Parashewanella spongiae: one gene and its partner. Each later gene encodes a partner of the first gene's protein in a complex. Links are inferred from orthologs where the notes say so. Each region holds a gene or a part of one and is shown in the gene's direction. Other genes may lie near its edges. The genes, in order: prc and nlpI.

Region 1 (9,296 bases):
ATGGTGGTGTTGTTTTTTGTTACATCTTCTGATTCTAGTGCCATGGTTATCGACATGCTTTCATCTGGTGGAAATAGTAACACGCCAACTTGGCAACGAATTTTTTGGTCAAGTTTGATTGGTACTGTAGCATTAATTCTCATGCTAGTAGGTGGGCTTAAGGCATTGCAGACAGCGACTATCATGACAGCATTGCCATTTTCAATAATTTTATTAGTGTCAATGTATGGCCTGTTTAAAGCACTAGGTATTGATGCCACTAAAAAAGATAGTTTGGCGCAAACCACATTAACGCCAAAAGTCGGTAAACAATTAATTCAGTGGCAAGACCGTTTGGCTAACTTGGTGAGTTTTTCCGGTAAGTCCGATGTAAGGCAATTTATTGTCGAAGTCGCTACGCCTGCTATGAGAGCCGTGGTAGATGAGCTTGAAAAACAAGGCGTGCAAAGTGAAGTAAAACTTGATGGAAAAGGCTCGCCTTCTTTAAGAGTTTTGCATGGTGATGAACGTGATTTTACGTACACTATTATTTCACGTTCTAATTTACAACCCAGCTTCGCGAATGATGAAGGTGATGAGTCGAGTTTGAAGTACTCTCGAGCGGAAGTATTCTTGAATGAAGGCGGGCAGGATTATGACATCATGGGATATACCAAGGTACAGGTTATTGGGGATATCATTGATCAATACGAAAAACACATGCACTTTTTACATCTGTTGAGATAATTCTTTGAATAGTTGGGAGTCTTTCTTTATAAGAGTGTTGCAAAGTGTAGCCGCCTTGTGACACTCTATCACTGTGTATAAATACAGTGCGGAGATGCTATGACAGTCGTCACTCAATTTGTTGTGATCAGGGAAGGGGTAGAGAAAATGACATTTACTTCAAAAAAAGAAGCTGATGCTTACGATAAAATGCTAGACATAGCTGACAATCTAATCCCTTTCATTGAAAAGTCCGATTTGGAAATTGCAGAAAATGATGTAGAAAAGCTATCTTTCTATCTTGCTTCTAATAAAGATGATTTACTTGCTTTACTCAAAGGTGCATCTGCAGTAAAACAGACACCTCCAAAAACTAAGAGAAAACTAGAAGCAGCTTAATGTCTCCAATCTAGATATTCATTCATGGGATATCGCTGTAGATTGATGCTGTTTATTTTAAGGAAACACATGAAGTCTGAATTGTACGATACTTTAAACCGCCAAGTTCTGGCGTTGTTTGAAGGCGAAACTGATCTAATTGCTGCTATGGCTAATTTATCAGCATTATTAAACGAACACCTTAGTGAAATAAATTGGGTAGGCTTTTACCTCGCCAAGAATGATGAACTGGTACTTGGGCCCTTTCAAGGTAAAGTTGCCTGTGTACGTATTCCAATGGGACGTGGTGTTTGTGGTACAGCGGCTGCCGAAAATAAAATTCAGCGTATTGCCGATGTACATCAATTTAAAGGACATATTGCTTGTGATTCCGCAAGCAATTCGGAAATTGTAATTCCAGTCATACAAAACGATAAAGTTATTGCAGTGCTTGATATTGATAGTCCAAACTTCTCTCGCTTCGATGAACAAGACCAAAATGGACTTGAAACAATCGTTGAAAGCTTCGAAAAATGCCTATTTGCACAACAAATGCACAAAATTTAATAAATCAGGGTCGCAATTGTAAGCATCAGCTTTATAATAGGCGGCTGCTTGCGGCCAGTAATGACAAAATGTTAGGTCGCTCGAATAGGTGAATTTTGTTACTTTTTATTTATTAGCACTTTATAGCTATTGATATGAAGTAAACTGGGCTTTAAGCTCAATAGAATTTTACGATGATAAACGACACGAACCGTACACCAACTGCTTGAAACGGCCGTAGTCCCAGTAAACGTGGAAGTAATAATGGAATCAACAGAAAAGTTGACCGATACTAATGCAATTTTAGCGTATTTATATGAATCTTTTCCTCAGTGTTTTATCGCTGAAGGGGAAGTGAAACCGTTAAAAATTGGTTTGTTTCAAGATTTGGCTGAAAAATTAGCTGATGAATCTAAAGTCAGTAAAACTCAACTTCGAGTAGCTTTAAGACGTTACACCAGTAGCTGGCGTTACCTTAAAAGTATTAAGGCTGGTGCAGTTCGAGTAGATTTATCTGGTGAGCCTTGTGGTGAACTAGAAGAAGAGCACATTGCTCATGCTCAAAAAAGTTTGAAAGAAAGCCAAGAGCGCGCTAAAGCTAGACGATTAGAAAAAGCAGCCAAAGCTGAATCATCTAAACCAGATGACGCCAAGTCAGATAAGACAACCACAAGAAAGCCTGCTTCAAAACGCCCTCGTAATGATCGTAATTTCAAGCAAGTTCAATCAAAAGGAAAGCCTGCTGGAAATAAAACAGTGAGTTCTCCGGTTAATTTAGTACAAGCAGAATTGTCTCAACTAAGCAAAACGCAGCGCGTGAACGTAAAGTTAGGTAAATCTCCTGTTTCTGGTGTTATTTCAGAAATAAATAAAGAAGAAGTAATGGTTCAACTTGACAGTGGCTTAACAGTTAAAGTTAAAGCTGAACATATTTTACTATAGTAGGAAGGTCAGTTGATCTTTCAGCTTTAAGTTCTATACCTTACAGCTAGTTTAAGTGCTAGATTTTAAAGACTGTATGTGGCACCTGTGATATTGAATTCATGGGTGTCAGTTATGATGTGCAGTTTTTTATTTTTCAAAAATTAGTTTAAGAATGGATAGAATATAAAGATAAAAGGCCTCAAATAAAGGAGTAACTTGTTGATGCGAAAACTTACGATGGCTACGTCTCTAGCCACAATCTTAGTCGGGTTTAGTGCCTGGGCTATTCCTCCCAAAATTTTGATCAGCGAGTTACCAGATTTAAAACAAGAGCAACAACACTCTGTCACCAGTAAACGTATTACTGATTTGTTTACCCGCACTCACTACCATCGATTCGTATTAGATGATGCGTTTTCTGAAAGAATTTTTGAGCGTTACCTTTCTTTGTTAGATTATCGTCGCAATGTATTAACTCAAGCGGATGTTGATGGTTTTCAGAAATATGCTGATGACTTTGATGACATGCTTAAAACGGGTAATCTCACTGAAGCCTATACCATGTATGATTTGGTACAAAATCGACGCTATGAGGGCTTTGTTTACGCATTGAGTCTACTTGATAACAAAATGGATTTCACGAAAGCTAATGATCAATATCAGTTTGATCGTGAAGATGCCAAGTGGCCTAAAAATACTAATGAAATTCATGAATTGTGGCGTCAACGTGTTAAATATGATGCTTTAAATTTAAAGCTTACAGATAAAAAATGGGATGAGATTGTTGAAATCTTATCTAAACGCTATAACAACGCATTAAAGCGTTTAACTCAAACCAATAGCGAAGATGTATTTCAAATTGTAATGAATTCGTTTGCTCGTACCATCGAAGCACACACAAGCTATTTATCTCCACGTAATGCTGAGCGCTTTCAACAAGAAATGAACTTGAAACTGGAAGGAATTGGTGCCGTTTTGCAAGCAGAAGACGATTACACCATGATCCGTAGCTTAGTAAATGGTGGGCCAGCGGCAAAAAGTGAACAATTGTCTGATGGTGATAAAATTATCGGTGTAGGGCAAGATGGTGAAAAGATAGTTGATGTCATCGGCTGGCGTTTAGATGATGTTGTCGATCTGATTAAAGGACCTAAGGGCACCAAAGTTACACTGCAAATTTTACAAAAGAAGGCAGGATCCAGTGCGAAACCTCTTGATGTTGTGATTACACGAGATACTATTCGACTAGAAGATAGAGCTGCGAGTTCGAAAGTCATTGAAGGTGATGTTGGCCAATATAAAAACCGTAAAATAGGTGTAATTGATATCCCTGGTTTTTATATGAACCTTTCAAGAGACGTTTCTAAAGAGTTAGCAAAATTAAAGGCTGAGAAGGTTGAAGGTATCATCATTGATTTACGTGGTAATGGTGGTGGAGCATTAACTGAAGCAACGTTATTAACAGGTCTGTTCATCCAAAAAGGACCTGTTGTTCAAGTTCGTTATGCTAGTGGTCAAGTGGTACAAAACAAAGATGAAAATAACGCGGTTACCTACGATGGTCCATTAACGGTTATGGTTGACCGTTACAGTGCATCTGCTTCTGAAATTTTTGCAGCTGCGTTGCAGGATTATGGTCGAGCCCTGATTGTTGGTGAAGCTACTTTCGGAAAAGGTACTGTTCAGCAACATAAAGGCTTAGAGCGTATTTACGATATGTATGATAAACCAATTGGTTATGTTCAATATACTATCGCAAAGTTTTACCGTATCAATGGAGGCAGTACTCAGCTTAAAGGTGTGACACCAGATATTATGTTCCCAAGTGCGCTAAAACCCGGGGAATTTGGTGAAGCGGAACAAGAAAACGCTTTGCCATGGGATCAAGTACCTGTAGCAGATTATAAGAAGGTAGATGACATTTCTCCTGCTTTGATAAAACGGCTTACGGCTAAGTATGAGTCACGTATAAAAACAAACGTAGAGTTTGGTTATATAGCTCAAGACATTGCTGATTATCGTAAAAGACGTGATGAAAAAAGTGTTTCATTGGTAGAAAGTGAACGATTAGCGAAACAGAAAGATATCGACTCTAAGTCTCTAACTAGAGCAAACGAGCGTCGATTAGTGGAAGGGAAAAAACCATTTGCTGATTTAGACGAACTCGCAAAGCTTGATGATAAAGAAGATAAGTCTGATCCGCTACTTGAACAGACAGCAGACATTACTCTCGATTTAGTAGATGCAAGTAAGAAAAAACATTGATTAAATAGTGTAAATAACCTGAGGGTTGCTTACTCAGAGCTGAGGTTAAGTAAGACTTTACAAAAAAACGCGCCTTTAGCGCGTTTTTTAACATTTTAAACTAATACCAATTACAGAAATTAAATGCTCAACTCAGGGCTATGTATGTGCTCAAAGTGCAATCGAAATTGATGAAGGCATAGTTGTTACCGACATACAAAACTGTCGTTATTACATTGCTACGTCAAGACAATTTTGAGAAGTAATTTGAGCACATACAAGCTCCCGAAAGGCAAGGCTAAAGGGTTCCATTACTGCGTTTCAAGCACTTGAATTATCCCGACAAAAGCACTAAGTGCGTTGAACGCCAGTTTTGTATGGCGGCCGAAGGGAATATAGTACTTCGAGCTTGTGCCTTGTACTGAAACCCTTTAGCTCTTGCTGAGTGAGAGATTAATTACTGTAATTGGTATAACGATAATATAGGACCACTATGTCACAGCTACAAGCAAAATATCTAAAAGACTATAGTGCACCAGATTTCACTATAGATCATATTCAACTTAACTTTGATCTAAATGAACCCTACACATATGTGACAGCCATCAGCCAAGTAGTTAAAAAAAATAAAGAAGCTACTCGCTTAGAACTTGATGGTAATTCATTAGAGTTAGTATCGGTTAAAATTAATAACAATGCAGTTGAACACCAAATATTAAATGAAAAACTCATCATCCAGACAATTCTTGATAGCTTTGAATTAGAGATAATTACCAAGCTTGAACCAGGAAAAAATACTTCATTAGAAGGGCTTTACTTGTCTGATGGTGCCTATTGCACCCAATGTGAAGCAGAAGGCTTCCGTTGTATTACATATTACCTTGATCGTCCGGATGTGCTTGCAAAGTTCGATGTACGTATTGAAGCCGATAAAGAAGATTTCCCGTTCTTACTTAGTAACGGAAATTTATTAGATAAAGGTGAATTAAACAACGGACGTCATTTTGCATCATGGCAAGACCCTTATCCAAAACCAAGTTATTTATTTGCATTAGTCGCAGGCGACTTTGATCAACTAAAAGACTCTTTTACAACGCGATCTGCGCGTGAAGTTGAACTTCAGGTATTTGTAGATAAAGGAAACCTTAATAAAGCTAATCATGCAATGGCTTCACTTAAAAAGTCTATGGAATGGGATGAAACCCGTTTTAATCTTGAATACGATCTTGATATTTATATGATCGTCGCCGTTGATTTTTTCAATATGGGTGCAATGGAAAACAAAGGGTTAAATGTTTTCAATACAAAATATGTACTTGCAGATACAGAAAGTGCGACAGATCAAGATTTTCATGGCATTGAATCAGTTATTGGTCATGAATACTTTCACAATTGGACTGGTAACAGAGTAACTTGTCGTGATTGGTTTCAACTAAGCCTCAAAGAAGGATTAACAGTATTTAGAGATCAAGAGTTTAGCTCTGACGTTGGTTCAAGAGCGGTTAATCGTATCCATGCGATTAAAGTTGTTCGTAACCAACAGTTTGCTGAAGATGCTGGGCCAATGGCACACCCAATTCGGCCTGAATCTGTTATTGAGATGAATAATTTTTATACTGTTACGGTATACGATAAAGGTGCTGAAGTCATTCGTATGATGCACACGCTGCTTGGCGAAACTAAGTTTCAGAAGGGCATGGAGTTGTATTTTAAACGGCACGATGGCCAAGCGGTCACTTGTGATGATTTTGTAAGTGCAATGGAAACCGCGAGCGGCGTTGATTTACGACAATTTCGATTATGGTATAGCCAAGCTGGTACACCTATAGTCACTGTCAGTGAAGAATATAACGAGCAGACTCGAGTATACAAACTAGTGTTATCTCAAAACAGGCCTACTGTTGCCGGCAATAATACTGAAGCCATGCATATTCCTTTTGATATTGAACTTATAGATTCGAAAGGTAATAGTTTGTTTTCTGACGTGCTAAGTTTCACAGAACAACAACAGATTTTTACCTTTGAAGGTATTGACAGTCAACCTACGGCATCTTTATTACAAAACTTTTCAGCTCCTGTAAAAATTGACTATGAGTATACAGCCGATCATTTAGCACATTTGATGCGTTATGCGACAAATGAAGTTGCTCGATGGGAAGCATCGGTGAGTTTATTCAGCAAAACAGTATGGGGTTGTGTTGCGGCACTAGAAAACGGTCAAGCGATGCAGGTCGGTTCATTAGTCCAAGATGCATTCCGTGGTTTAATACTTGATCCTATGCTTGATCCTGCTTTAATTGCTGAAGTTATGAATCTACCTTCAGTAAGTGAATTAATTGAACAAGTAAGTACAGTCGATTTAGATAAGCTATTGCTTGCCCGCCAATTTACAGTTGATGAACTTGGGGTTGCCTGTGAAGATGAGTTAAATGCGAGATATCACGATTTAAAAGATCAAGATACAGTACAAGCAAGAGCACTCAAGAATGCGTGTTTGTATTGGCTGAGTCGAGTCGGTGAGCAATACGAAGCACTTATTGAATTCCAGTTTATGCATGCTGATAACATGACAGATTCTCTAGCGGCACTTAAAGCAGCAAGTAATGGTGAAGTACGCTGTTATGAAGTCTTAATGGCTCGCTTTGAAGAAAAGTGGAACAAAACTCCATTAGTAATGGACAAGTGGTTTATGCTGCAAGCTGTGGATAAATCCGAAAAGGTAATTGATAGCCTTAAAGCATTAACAGAGCATGCTGCTTTCAGTTACCAAAATCCAAATAGAGTTCGGTCATTACTTGGGACTTTTGCCGCCGCTAACATTGAACAGTTTCATAGAGCTGATGGTAGAGGTTATGAGTTTATCACCGAAACCTTGAAGTTGTTGAATGGTGTGAACCCACAAGTGGCGGCACGCATTATCACACCACTCATTCAATTTTCTAAGTTTGACGAGTTGAGACAAGCGAAAATAAAACACTGCTTACAAGGGTTGTTAGATTTACCTAATCTGTCAAAAGATTTGTATGAAAAAGTATCACGAGCTTTAAGCTGATAGTCATTTAGATTCTGATTAGGTAGATTTTTTCGAGTATCAAAAGAAGTATATTTAGTTTTGTAAGCGGCATCGTTTTCGATGTCGCTTTTTATTGAGTAGAGCATAAATCTTATGGAATTTTATTTTTCTTTATCAATAACTTCTCAGGAGTTTCTACGTTTTTATAAAGGAAATGCTGATCGCGTAGAAGTTATTGATGTTCATGGGCGTTGCCTTCATATTCATGCACGACATTTTTTACCATTTTTAAGTGAATCGGGTATAAGAGGGCAGTTTCAATTAACTCTTGATAATCAAAATAATTTTAAATCTCTAAAACCTATTTAGAGTAAATACTTTAAACTGTGGTTTTATTTCTGTTTTTCAAACTGGTCAGATGTGGTCGTAATTAAGTCTAATTAATTAGCATCTTACGTGAAAAGTACAACATCATAACCTCATGCAACACCGTCATTTAAACGCCTGTATAAAAATTAACATCAATTTGTTTAATGCTGCTTAAAACTTAAGGCTTTTTTTAACGTATTACATCTTGCTCATTGGTATTGAATGCTGTAACAATAATGTTACCTGTGTGCTAACAAGAAGTTGGCATATATTAAATAATTAGCAGGTTACGGAGAATTACAACAATGAACAAGTTTCAGCATAGTTTTAATCGGTCGGCGATTGCTTTGGGGGTAGCGTCGGCAATATCTCTAGGAATGATGTCTACAGCAAATGCAGCGTCTTTTAATTGGGGTGAGGTCAAAGGTACTTTCGATTCAACTTTCACCGTTGGTGCTAGCTGGCGCGTATCGGACAGAGATTGGAAAGATCAAATTGGTAAGGTTAATCACCCACGCTTTGATTTTGCTAACTACACAGCTTTAGGTAATACAATTTATCCTAATACTGAAATTTGGCAGCAAGAAGGTTCTTATTCGAGTAATAATGATTTAAGTAATCTTCTTTATGCTAAAGGTGATACCACTTCTGAAATCTTTAAAGGTTTGCATGAGTTATCCCTAGAGTATAAGAACTATGGTGTATTTGTTCGTGGTTCATATTTTTATGACCGTAAACTGATCGATGGTGATTTTGGCTATACAAATCAACTAACAGGTAAGCAGTTTGATGCCTGTGAAGATAAAAAGGCCTCTGAGGTTCAGTGTAAAGATATCCGTTTACTTGATGCTTTTGTTTACGGAAATTTTGATTTTAATGATGGTGCTAACCCGCTGACTGTGCGTGTTGGTAATCAAGTAGTATCTTGGGGGGAAAGCACCTTAATTCCCCATGGCATTGGTATCATTAACCCAGTTGATTTAAATGTATTAAACCAACCTGGTGCTGAGCTTAAAGAAGCATTCCGTCCTCAGGGAATGATTTGGGCCTCATTAGGTTTGACCGATGAGCTTACTGTCGAAGCATTTTATCAATATGATTGGCAACCCATTTGGAT
Region 2 (9,250 bases), 1.6 Mb from region 1 along the record:
GCGTGGCATGAAGGCGGTAATGCCTTCTGAATCAGAATTCCCATACAGTGTTCGCGTTGTTTCTGAAATCACTGAATCAAATGGTTCGAGCTCAATGGCTTCTGTTTGTGGTACTTCATTGGCTCTTATGGATGCCGGTGTACCTATCAAGACTTCTGTTGCAGGTATTGCTATGGGTCTTGTTAAAGAAGGCGACGATTTCGTTGTACTTTCTGACATCTTGGGAGATGAAGATCACCTTGGTGATATGGACTTTAAAGTTGCTGGAACAAACGGCGGTATCACAGCTCTTCAGATGGATATCAAAATTGAAGGTATCACTAAAGAGATTATGGACATCGCTCTGCAACAAGCGCTTGGTGCTCGTATTCATATCTTGAACGTGATGGATTCAGCGATAGGTTCACATCGTGAAGAAATTTCTGATCATGCTCCACGTATCACAACGATCAAAATCAATCCTGAAAAAATCCGTGATGTTATCGGTAAAGGTGGCGCGGTAATTCGTGCATTAACTGAAGAAACCAACACCACGATTGAATTGGATGATGATGGTACAGTACGTATTGCTTCTGCAAGTGGCGATGACACTCGTGAAGCTATTCGTCGCATCGAAGAGCTTACTTCAGAAGTTGAAGTTGGTACTATCTACAAAGGTAAAGTTATCCGTATCGTCGATTTCGGTGCTTTTGTTAACATTCTTCCAGGTAAAGATGGTCTAGTACACATTTCACAAATTAGTGAAGAACGTGTTGCTAACGTTTCCGATCACTTAGAAGTGAATCAAGAAGTCGATGTAAAAGTAATGGAAGTCGATCGCCAAGGTCGCGTTCGTCTATCGATTAAAGAAGCAAAGCCTGCTGCTGAGTAATACTCAAACGGCATTGTATTGGTATATATGAAGGAGATCTTAGGATCTCCTTTTTTTATGTCTTTTTGATGGTTTTATACCAATTACAGTAATTAAATTCCCAGCTCAGAGCTATGTATGTGTTCAACCTAAAACATCAACTGAACGCTGAGTATATGAGTAACTGTTTGAGCAATAAGATGACTTTATCATCTAGGCTTTCACCCAATGAGTGAAGTGCTCTACGCTCACAAGCTTGCTAAAATGACTGCTATCTGCGTTGTAACTTTTGCAAGTAGAATAAACTATTTGCTGCAAGCTACGCCTTACTATCAGCCATTTTTTCTACGCTTGAGAACGCAGTCAACTGATGTTTCTAGGGAGCGCCACGAAGCGCTTTATTCTGTTGCGGGATTTGTCTCAACGTATACGCAGCCAAGCGATTACATGGCCATAAACCAGAGACAGCAACGTTATTATTTATAATAAGTCCATCAGGTTGAAACGTACCTGACGGGATAATTACCAGTTCATCCCGAAATCTGACGGGCATGCATAATGGGTAACCGCTATGACATGAAGCCCTGTGACAAAGGCCTTGAATAAAGGTTGAGATGCAATGTAGGCCGCAGCATCAAGCGAATTCAGTTAAGCGTCGTAAATCAAAAAATGAAGATGGGGAGTCTTTCCTAGTTGACGAACCCTGACACAAACAGAGAAGCAACTGGTAAATGCATCTGTTTGATCTTCCGGCGTAATATGAAGTGGCATGTATTGAAGGAAATAAAGTGAACGTGGGAGAGCCTGAGTGTTGGAAGGTAGTGACTTCCACTATCCGAATATAAGGTAAACCGAAATTTCAGATAGGGCGCTCAGGCAGTCGGATGAGCCCATAGTACCGTTAACCGTGAAGACAACATAACTTCACATCAGGGAAGGGGCTCAGTGTTACACCCGTTTTTTAACGTAACTTTTGAGGTGAAATTGCCATATGGCTAACACTCCAGTAAATATCAGAATATTACAGCGAAAACTTTACTTACGCTCAAAGCTTAACTCGGAGCTACGATTTTACAGCTTGTACGATAAACTCAGTCGCCTAGATATACTCGAAGAAGCCTATCGACGATGCAAAGCCAATAAAGGCGGAGCAGGAATTGATGGCATCACATTCAGTTATCTAGAGCAGCAAAAGAAAGTCGTTGCGCTGTTAAAAGAAATTCAAACTCAATTACAACAGAAAAACTATCGACCTAGCCCAGTCAAACGAGTAGAAATACTCAAAGACAACGGCAAAACGCGGAAACTTGGGATCCCGATAATCAGTGACAGAATTGTGCAAATGGCGATGACAATAGTGATGCAACCCGTCTACGAACCTCATTTACATGAACACAGTTATGGCTACCGACCATGTCGAAGCGCCCAGCAAGCGGTAAAAGTCATTGAAATGAGCCTAAAACAAGGCTACCAGCACGTACTCGATGCTGACTTGAGTGCCTATTTCGATACCATCCCGCACGCTAAGTTGATGACAAAAATAGAAAGGCGAATAAGCGACAGCAGCTTTCTGAGTTTACTGAAAAGCTTTATCAAAGCGCCCATCAGCATAGAGACGGTCAACAGAAAATGGCGAATAGAAGCAAGCCGATGTGGCACTCCGCAAGGCGGAGTTATCTCTCCACTACTGGCTAACATCTATCTCAACGATTTCTGTTTGAAAATACACGAAAAAACACCGTGTAAAATCGTTACCTATGCAGATGATTTTGTTGTACTTCATAAGCAAACCTACACACAAGAGCAACTGGACTGGATAACACAGCAATTAAGTGATGAAGGTCTGAAGCTAAATCAAAGTAAAACCCACTGTGTGGATATGGGAAAGCTGATGAATGAGTTTGATTTCCTCGGTTTTAACTTTCAACGGATCACAGGCCTCATCAAAGGCACCAGTTACATCAAGATAGAGGCGTCTAAGAAGAGCCAAACAAAGCTGAAAAATAAAATCAGAGACATAGTGAAACACCGAACCTCAAATACACTTGGCGTACTGATAAATAAGGTTAATCAAGTTCTGAGGGGATGGAAACACTATTTTGGTGGGATAGGTTATCCCAGAGGTGTATTTTTCAGAATAAATGGATTTGTAGTAAACCGGTTCTATCGCTGGCATCGTCGCTTAAGTCAACGTCGAAGCAAGTATCTATCACGAGGTGCTTACGAAAAATTACGCCAAGCTGGTCTTGAGTATTTACCCACGACAAGATGATAAGCAAAGTGAAGGGGCTGAGAGAAGTGTAACAACAGAGCCGTGTGAGGGAAAACCTCATGCACGGAATCGAAGAGGGGCTGCTGGATAAGCGATAGCGAAGCCAGTAGCCTACTCTACTTCAAAGTACAAGTGAAATTGATGAAGACATAGTTATTACCGACATACAAAACTGTCGTCATTACATTGCTACGTTGAGACAATTTTGCGTAGTAATTTGAACACATACAAGCTCCCGAAGGGCAAGGCTAAAGGATTCCATTACTAGGTTACAAGTTTTTGAATTATCCCGACAAAAGCACTAAGTGCGTTGAACGCCAGTTTTGTATGGCGGCCGTTAGGGTATATAGTACTTCAAACTTGCGCCTTGTACTGAAATCCTTTAGCTCTTGCTGAGTGGGAAGTTAATTACTGTAATTGGTATTATTATTGAAGAAATAGGTTTGCATGGCTGTTTCTTCGATGAATTGATATGATGAAGCAGTTTTTACCATTTCAAAGGCTTATCTTAATGAAACGAAACTTGCATGTTCTTTTGGCTGTACTTGGCATGAATCTACTTGTTGGTTGCGTATCAACAAATAATACGACTGCTTTGTTAATCGAGCCTGCGTTGCCGGAGCAAAAAGCTGAAATTAATATCGCCAGATTAAATGAAATATTAACTACGGTAAAACTCACTCAGGAGCAAAAGGCAAGATTTCATTATGAGCGCGGTGTGTCATACGACAAAGTTGGGCTGAGGTTATTGGCTCGCTATGATTTTCAGCAAGCATTAAAATTAGAACCTACTTTAGCGGATGCCTACAATTTTTTAGGTATTTATTACACGCAAGAAGGTAATTTTAATAACGCCTATGAAGCTTTTGATGCGGTATTAGAACTCGCTCCCAATTATGACTATGCTCATCTTAACCGTGGTATTTCATTGTATTATGGTGGTCGTAATGATCTCGCTTTTACGGATTTGAAAACCTTTTATGAGGCAAACCCGAAGGATGGCTATCGTTCATTATGGCTGTATATCGTTCAACGTGAACAAGACGCTGACGCGGCATCAATTGAACTCAAAAAACATCGTCAAACTCTGAATGATGACGAATGGTCAACCTCAATTGTAGATTATTACTTAGGTGATATTTCAGAGTATCAATTACTGGAACACGCAAAATTGAATATTGATATAGAAGGCGTACCAGCAGAAAAAGTTTATGCAGAACATTTGTGTGAAGCGTATTTTTATATGGCGAAACAAGCGGCTTTAAATGGTAACAAGGCTAAAGCAGCGCAGTGGTTGAAGTTAACATTAGCTACAGAAGTGCATTATTTTGTTGAATATCGCTACGCAGGAATTGAGCTGATTAACCTTGAGCGAGAATAAACCACAATAATAAATGGTTAGGGTCTGTTGATCTTTCAGGATTAAATTTTGTGCTATTTGAGCATTTATCTGTTCAAGGCGTGAGCAGTGATGCTTAGCCATCTAAGTGAGCTGGTCACAACACAGAACAGTGAATGCTCAAAAGCATCGAAAAAAGAGAGAGCGTAAATTGGTCGCTCTTTCTAAATAAAAGGTGCTGCGTTATCGTTTTCTTATTTGGAAACGAAGTAACGACAGTTTTGTATGTCGATAATAACCAAACCTCACAAACTCTGCCTTGCATAAAATAACCAATTTATCGCTGCAAAAACAATCACGAAAGATCAACAGACCCAAGGGCGCAAGTCTTTTCTTACGCCCTTGGTTTAGAGGGCGTTCCCAATTAACAATGTTCAAATAATGCATTGACTCTCTTTAGTGATGATATTCAATATTTGATGGTTCATTGAGTAATCAATTGGTAAATCGATTACGTGAACTCCTGATGAGTTAAGTGCATTTGATAAAATATTCAAAAAGTCATTATGATCAATAGGACGATGGCCGATTGCACCAAAACTATTCGCATAAGCGACAAAGTCGGGGTTGTTAAAATCTAGCCCGTAGTCATCGAAACCTTTGCCTTCTTGTTTCCATTTGATCATTCCGTAAGCACTGTCATTTAAAATAATCACAACCAGATTTAAATTCATTCGAACAGCAGTTTCTAATTCTTGTGAGTTCATCATAAACCCACCATCACCATTAACAGAGATGACTTTTTTGGTCGGATTAAGTTGTTTTGCTACGAGCGCTGACGGCAATCCCGCCCCCATTGTGGCAAGTGCGTTATCCAGCAGTAGTGTATTGTTGCTATAACAAGGGTAATTTCTAGCAAACCATATCTTATAAATGCCGTTATCTAGAGTGATAATATCTGCATCGTCTAATGTTTCTCGAAGAATTTTTACTAATCGTTGGGGCAGCATCGGGAAGCGTTCATCGTCAGCATATTTGGCTATTTTTTCACTGACATAATCTTTAACTCGCCTGAAATAATCTGAGTTCTGACATAGGGTGTTTAGCCGCCTCGTTAACTGCTCAACGCTGTAATTAATGTCTCCGACTATTACTTGCTGAGGGAAGTAAACTTCATCGTTTCTTGCAGAACAAGTATTAATGTGAATAACTTTAGTACCGCCTTTTTTCATTAAAAATGGCGGTTTTTCAATAATATCGTGTCCAACATTGACAATAAGATCTGCGCGGTCAATGGCACAATGTAAAAAATCATCCTTTGACAGTGCTGCGGTGCCGAGGCATTGAGGATGTCTTTCATCAATCACGCCTTTTCCCATTTGGGTATTAAAAAAATAGATCCCAGTTTTGTTAATAAAGTCCGTAAGAGCTTTGGTGGAATGCTTCCGGTTAGCTCCAGCGCCGATCAACAGAAGTGGCATGTTTGCTTCTTGAATCATTTTCACCGCTTTATTGAGGCTTTCGTCAGTTGCTTGAGGCAATTGATAATCGATAACATCGAAAACGGTAGTGTTTGTGTCAGTTTGGGCAATGTCTTCAGGAAGCTCAATATATGCCGCCCCAGGGCGTTCTTCACTGCAAATCCTAAAGGTGTCTCTAATCACGCAAGAAACGTTACTGCCATCGGAGATTTGTTCGGAATACTTGGTAATTGGCTTCATTAATCCAACAACATCCACTAACTGAAATCGGCCTTGGTTGCTTGTTCTTATTGGTTTTTGGCCACCTAACATAATCATCGGCATCGCACCAAGTTGAGCGTAGGCGGCGGCGGTAACAAAGTTCGTGGCACCAGGCCCCAATGTTGATAGGCATACCCCCGGCTTACCAGTGAGCCTGCCATAAGTGGCGGCCATGAATCCCGCAGTCTGTTCATGACGAGTAAGAATAAGTTTAATCGGAGAGTTTTTGAGTGAATTCAAAAAATCGAGATTTTCTTCACCAGGAATACCATAAATATATTCAACGCCTTCATTTTCTAACGCTTTTACAAACAAGTCGGAGGTCTTCATTTCGTATTGGTTCCTTAGGTGTTAGGTTTAAGGCAAAGTATAGGTAATAGAAACTTTTCTGATGTAGGAATAAAGTTATAAATGCTATTTCATATCCTATGTTTACTCTCCATTAAGCAAACAATTGATAAATTAAATGGTATTACTTCTAATGAAATAATTGTGTTCTTATGATTTCATCCGTGACAAATGTTAGTTCCAATGCTGTTGAAGAATATAATTGCGTAACAGAGACATCGGTGGGGAATGCAAGTGTTGAACCCTCCAGCAGCGTAGTCGCTCAGTTCCATCAAAATACTTTACCAATTAGAGTTGAAACCACGCCAATTGGTATTGAAGGTGAGTCAGAATCACTCGAGTTCATGGAGGATCAGTTTTTGACAAACAGTATTCCTGAGGTGGAGTTGCTAGTTGAAGCGGCATACTGTTCAACGTTAGGAGTTTTAACAGGGCTAGAAATAAAACAACGTTTGTCCATTTTTGAAGGAATACAAAGAAAGTGCAGAAGTATTGAAGCCGGAGGAGCTTATCGGATGAAGCCAGAGTTAATTTACTTGTTGCACCATGTTCATGAGGAACATATAGAAGAAGTGAAAAGCTTCTTATCTACTGATATGGTTGATGAACGATTATTAGATCTTAACGTTTTTCCGATAGTTATTGGAAAAGAACAAAATTTTTCACAAGAAGAGCTCAATGTATGGTGTGAAGAGCACAACTATTCAGATATTTGCAAGTTGTCAGTTGAGAGTGCTGCAAATGATGCAATGATGGGGAGAGAATCGGGTCAAGACAATCTTCAAGTAACCGATGTAGACATGACAGAAGCAGGCGAAATAGAAGGTCAATCTATTTCACCTGTACTTGAACAGCCTGTTCAAGTTCCATTGAGTTCAAATGCTGTAATCCAAGACAATTTATCCAGCACCACAGATCTTATTGTTTCTGATTTTGGCCTTCCTAACACTAAGAAGCAATTAATCGCGTTAGCATTAGAAATTGAATCTTTTTCACCCAAAGAAAGGAAAACGACTTTCAGCTCTTCAATTGCCTCTTTTATGGATAAATATCCACCAAGGGCATGCTTTGATCCCCACAACTTTCCGAATATGCAGGCATTGCATCAAAGAATACTTCAAGCTTGCAAAGACTCAAGTCAGTACAGCACCGATGTGTCGAGCAAGGTGGCCGATGCACCACATTTGATAAAGCTTTTGTCTCCTTCAGCCAAAGGCAAGCAATTACGCAGAGTGTATATCGCTGAAATTGCAGCAATAGCTGTTGTTTGCAAGTATAGACCTCAATTCTTAATGAATGGCACTGGCAGTGCAATTGATAGCGAAGCGATGCCAACAAAATACAACGGTGAGATTGCTATTGTAAACTTACCACAACGACAAGTCCGAAGTTATATACATACTGGACTAAGTAAGACTTTGCCTAAAAGTATTATTACTTTTTTAAGTGGTACTCGCTTGTCTCCTTATATTCGTTTTAAAGATACGAAGGCTCACCAGCGGTTTATTGGACGATTGGATGATAGGATTACAGCCGAAGGATTAACAGATAGAAAAACGAGCCTACTCATTGATCCCCGCAAAGAGCACATTATGCCATGGGTGCGCAAAGAAAATAGCGTCATTAATGTCATTGATTTTTGTGCTTTATGTTTAGTTTTGGGGTGCACTCCTCAATGGTTACTTGGGAAAAAAAGTGCAACTCTTAGGGATGAAGGACAAAAACCGGTAATTTATAACACTGAAAAAATAAAAGTTAAGCTACTAAAACATGCAGATAATATCATTGCTCCACTTGTTGGGGTTGAAGTGAACGATCATGGTCAATACTCCAGTACCCCTTATGATTGGGAGTTGCACTTATTTGATGGCGAATTTGTTCGGTTCTATGATGATGAACCGCTAGCGGGTGCATATAGTTCTAGAGCATTTCGATTAGCATTAGTTAAGTTATCGAAAACTAAATTAACAGGTGCTTTACTTCCTGCAGTTTGTATCAGGCACTTATTAAAGCGTGTGCTTGTTGATTTTAAGAACGGTAAACAGTTTACCCCTGAACAAATATGCGATATTGCAAAAGTTTTGGGTATCCCTGCTATCGCCTTATTAGAAGGGCAGATTCAGCCTATAAAAATAACTGCTAAGAAACCAAAAGAAAAAGTTAAGCAATTTCATATGTTTAATGAATTTGATTTTGAGTCTTCGATTTTAAATAGAATGATGCGAGCGAGTTTGGTTTACGATGCGAAACTACCAATGAGTATTAGAAATTTAATTTTTAATACACCGTGCTTAAATAAAGTTATACCAGATACAGAAAAAAGCCTTGATTGTGTCCTCTTTAGAATTGAGCTTCAATGTTTAGTGTTGGGTATTGATAAAGCTAAACTGAATCGAATGTTGACAATGAATTACTCCGTAAAATGCAAGGATTATCGTAACGGACATAACAATTTAAGTGTAAGCGAACTATGCGGTTATGCATTCATTTTAGGGGTTAGACCTCAGTGGCTATTAAATGGGACAGGAAAAAGAATTGATAAACAACAAAGACCTCATTTTGTGGATGTGGAAGATCCTAAAGTTCGCAAGCTACACTTACTTTATCATCTTGATCGCTTCTTAAAAGGAAAACATGAAATTGCTTTAGCATCGGAAGTTACATTGACATTATCGACGTTTTATCAAATAAACGGTGCG

What was found.
Region 2: the proteins of prc (region 1) and nlpI are in contact, whole or in part, in a solved structure (PDB 5WQL), measured with the Escherichia coli proteins. The link is inferred for Parashewanella spongiae from one-to-one orthologs.

The regions. Positions count from the first base shown.
Region 1 is NZ_CP037952.1:3,005,060-3,014,355, reverse strand. The notes cover bases 2,333-5,296. They hold prc (carboxy terminal-processing peptidase), read left to right. Parts: upstream 2,333-2,775; coding sequence 2,776-4,818; downstream 4,819-5,296. Other genes in these bases: pepN (aminopeptidase N), read left to right, coding at 5,291-5,296; proQ (RNA chaperone ProQ), read left to right, coding at 2,333-2,571. Outside these bases: E2I05_RS11775 (BCCT family transporter), read left to right, coding at 1-726; E2I05_RS11770 (YebG family protein), read left to right, coding at 826-1,104; E2I05_RS11765 (GAF domain-containing protein), read left to right, coding at 1,174-1,650; more of proQ, read left to right, coding at 1,894-2,332; more of pepN, read left to right, coding at 5,297-7,849; E2I05_RS11745 (DUF2835 domain-containing protein), read left to right, coding at 7,964-8,179; E2I05_RS11740 (DUF1302 domain-containing protein), read left to right, coding at 8,485-9,296. UniProt on the Escherichia coli protein: Involved in the cleavage of a C-terminal peptide of 11 residues from the precursor form of penicillin-binding protein 3 (PBP3). May be involved in protection of the bacterium from thermal and osmotic stresses.
Region 2 is NZ_CP037952.1:4,578,695-4,587,944, reverse strand. Bases 2,648-5,565 are described here. They hold nlpI (lipoprotein NlpI), read left to right. Parts: upstream 2,648-3,627; coding sequence 3,628-4,503; downstream 4,504-5,565. Other genes in these bases: E2I05_RS18180 (acetolactate synthase large subunit), read right to left, coding at 4,896-5,565; ltrA (group II intron reverse transcriptase/maturase), read left to right, coding at 2,648-3,122. Also shown: pnp (polyribonucleotide nucleotidyltransferase), read left to right, coding at 1-871; E2I05_RS18195 (hypothetical protein), read left to right, coding at 1,079-1,336; more of ltrA, read left to right, coding at 1,842-2,647; more of E2I05_RS18180, read right to left, coding at 5,566-6,533; E2I05_RS18175 (hypothetical protein), read left to right, coding at 6,704-9,250. UniProt on the Escherichia coli protein: May be involved in cell division. May play a role in bacterial septation or regulation of cell wall degradation during cell division. Negatively controls the production of extracellular DNA (eDNA).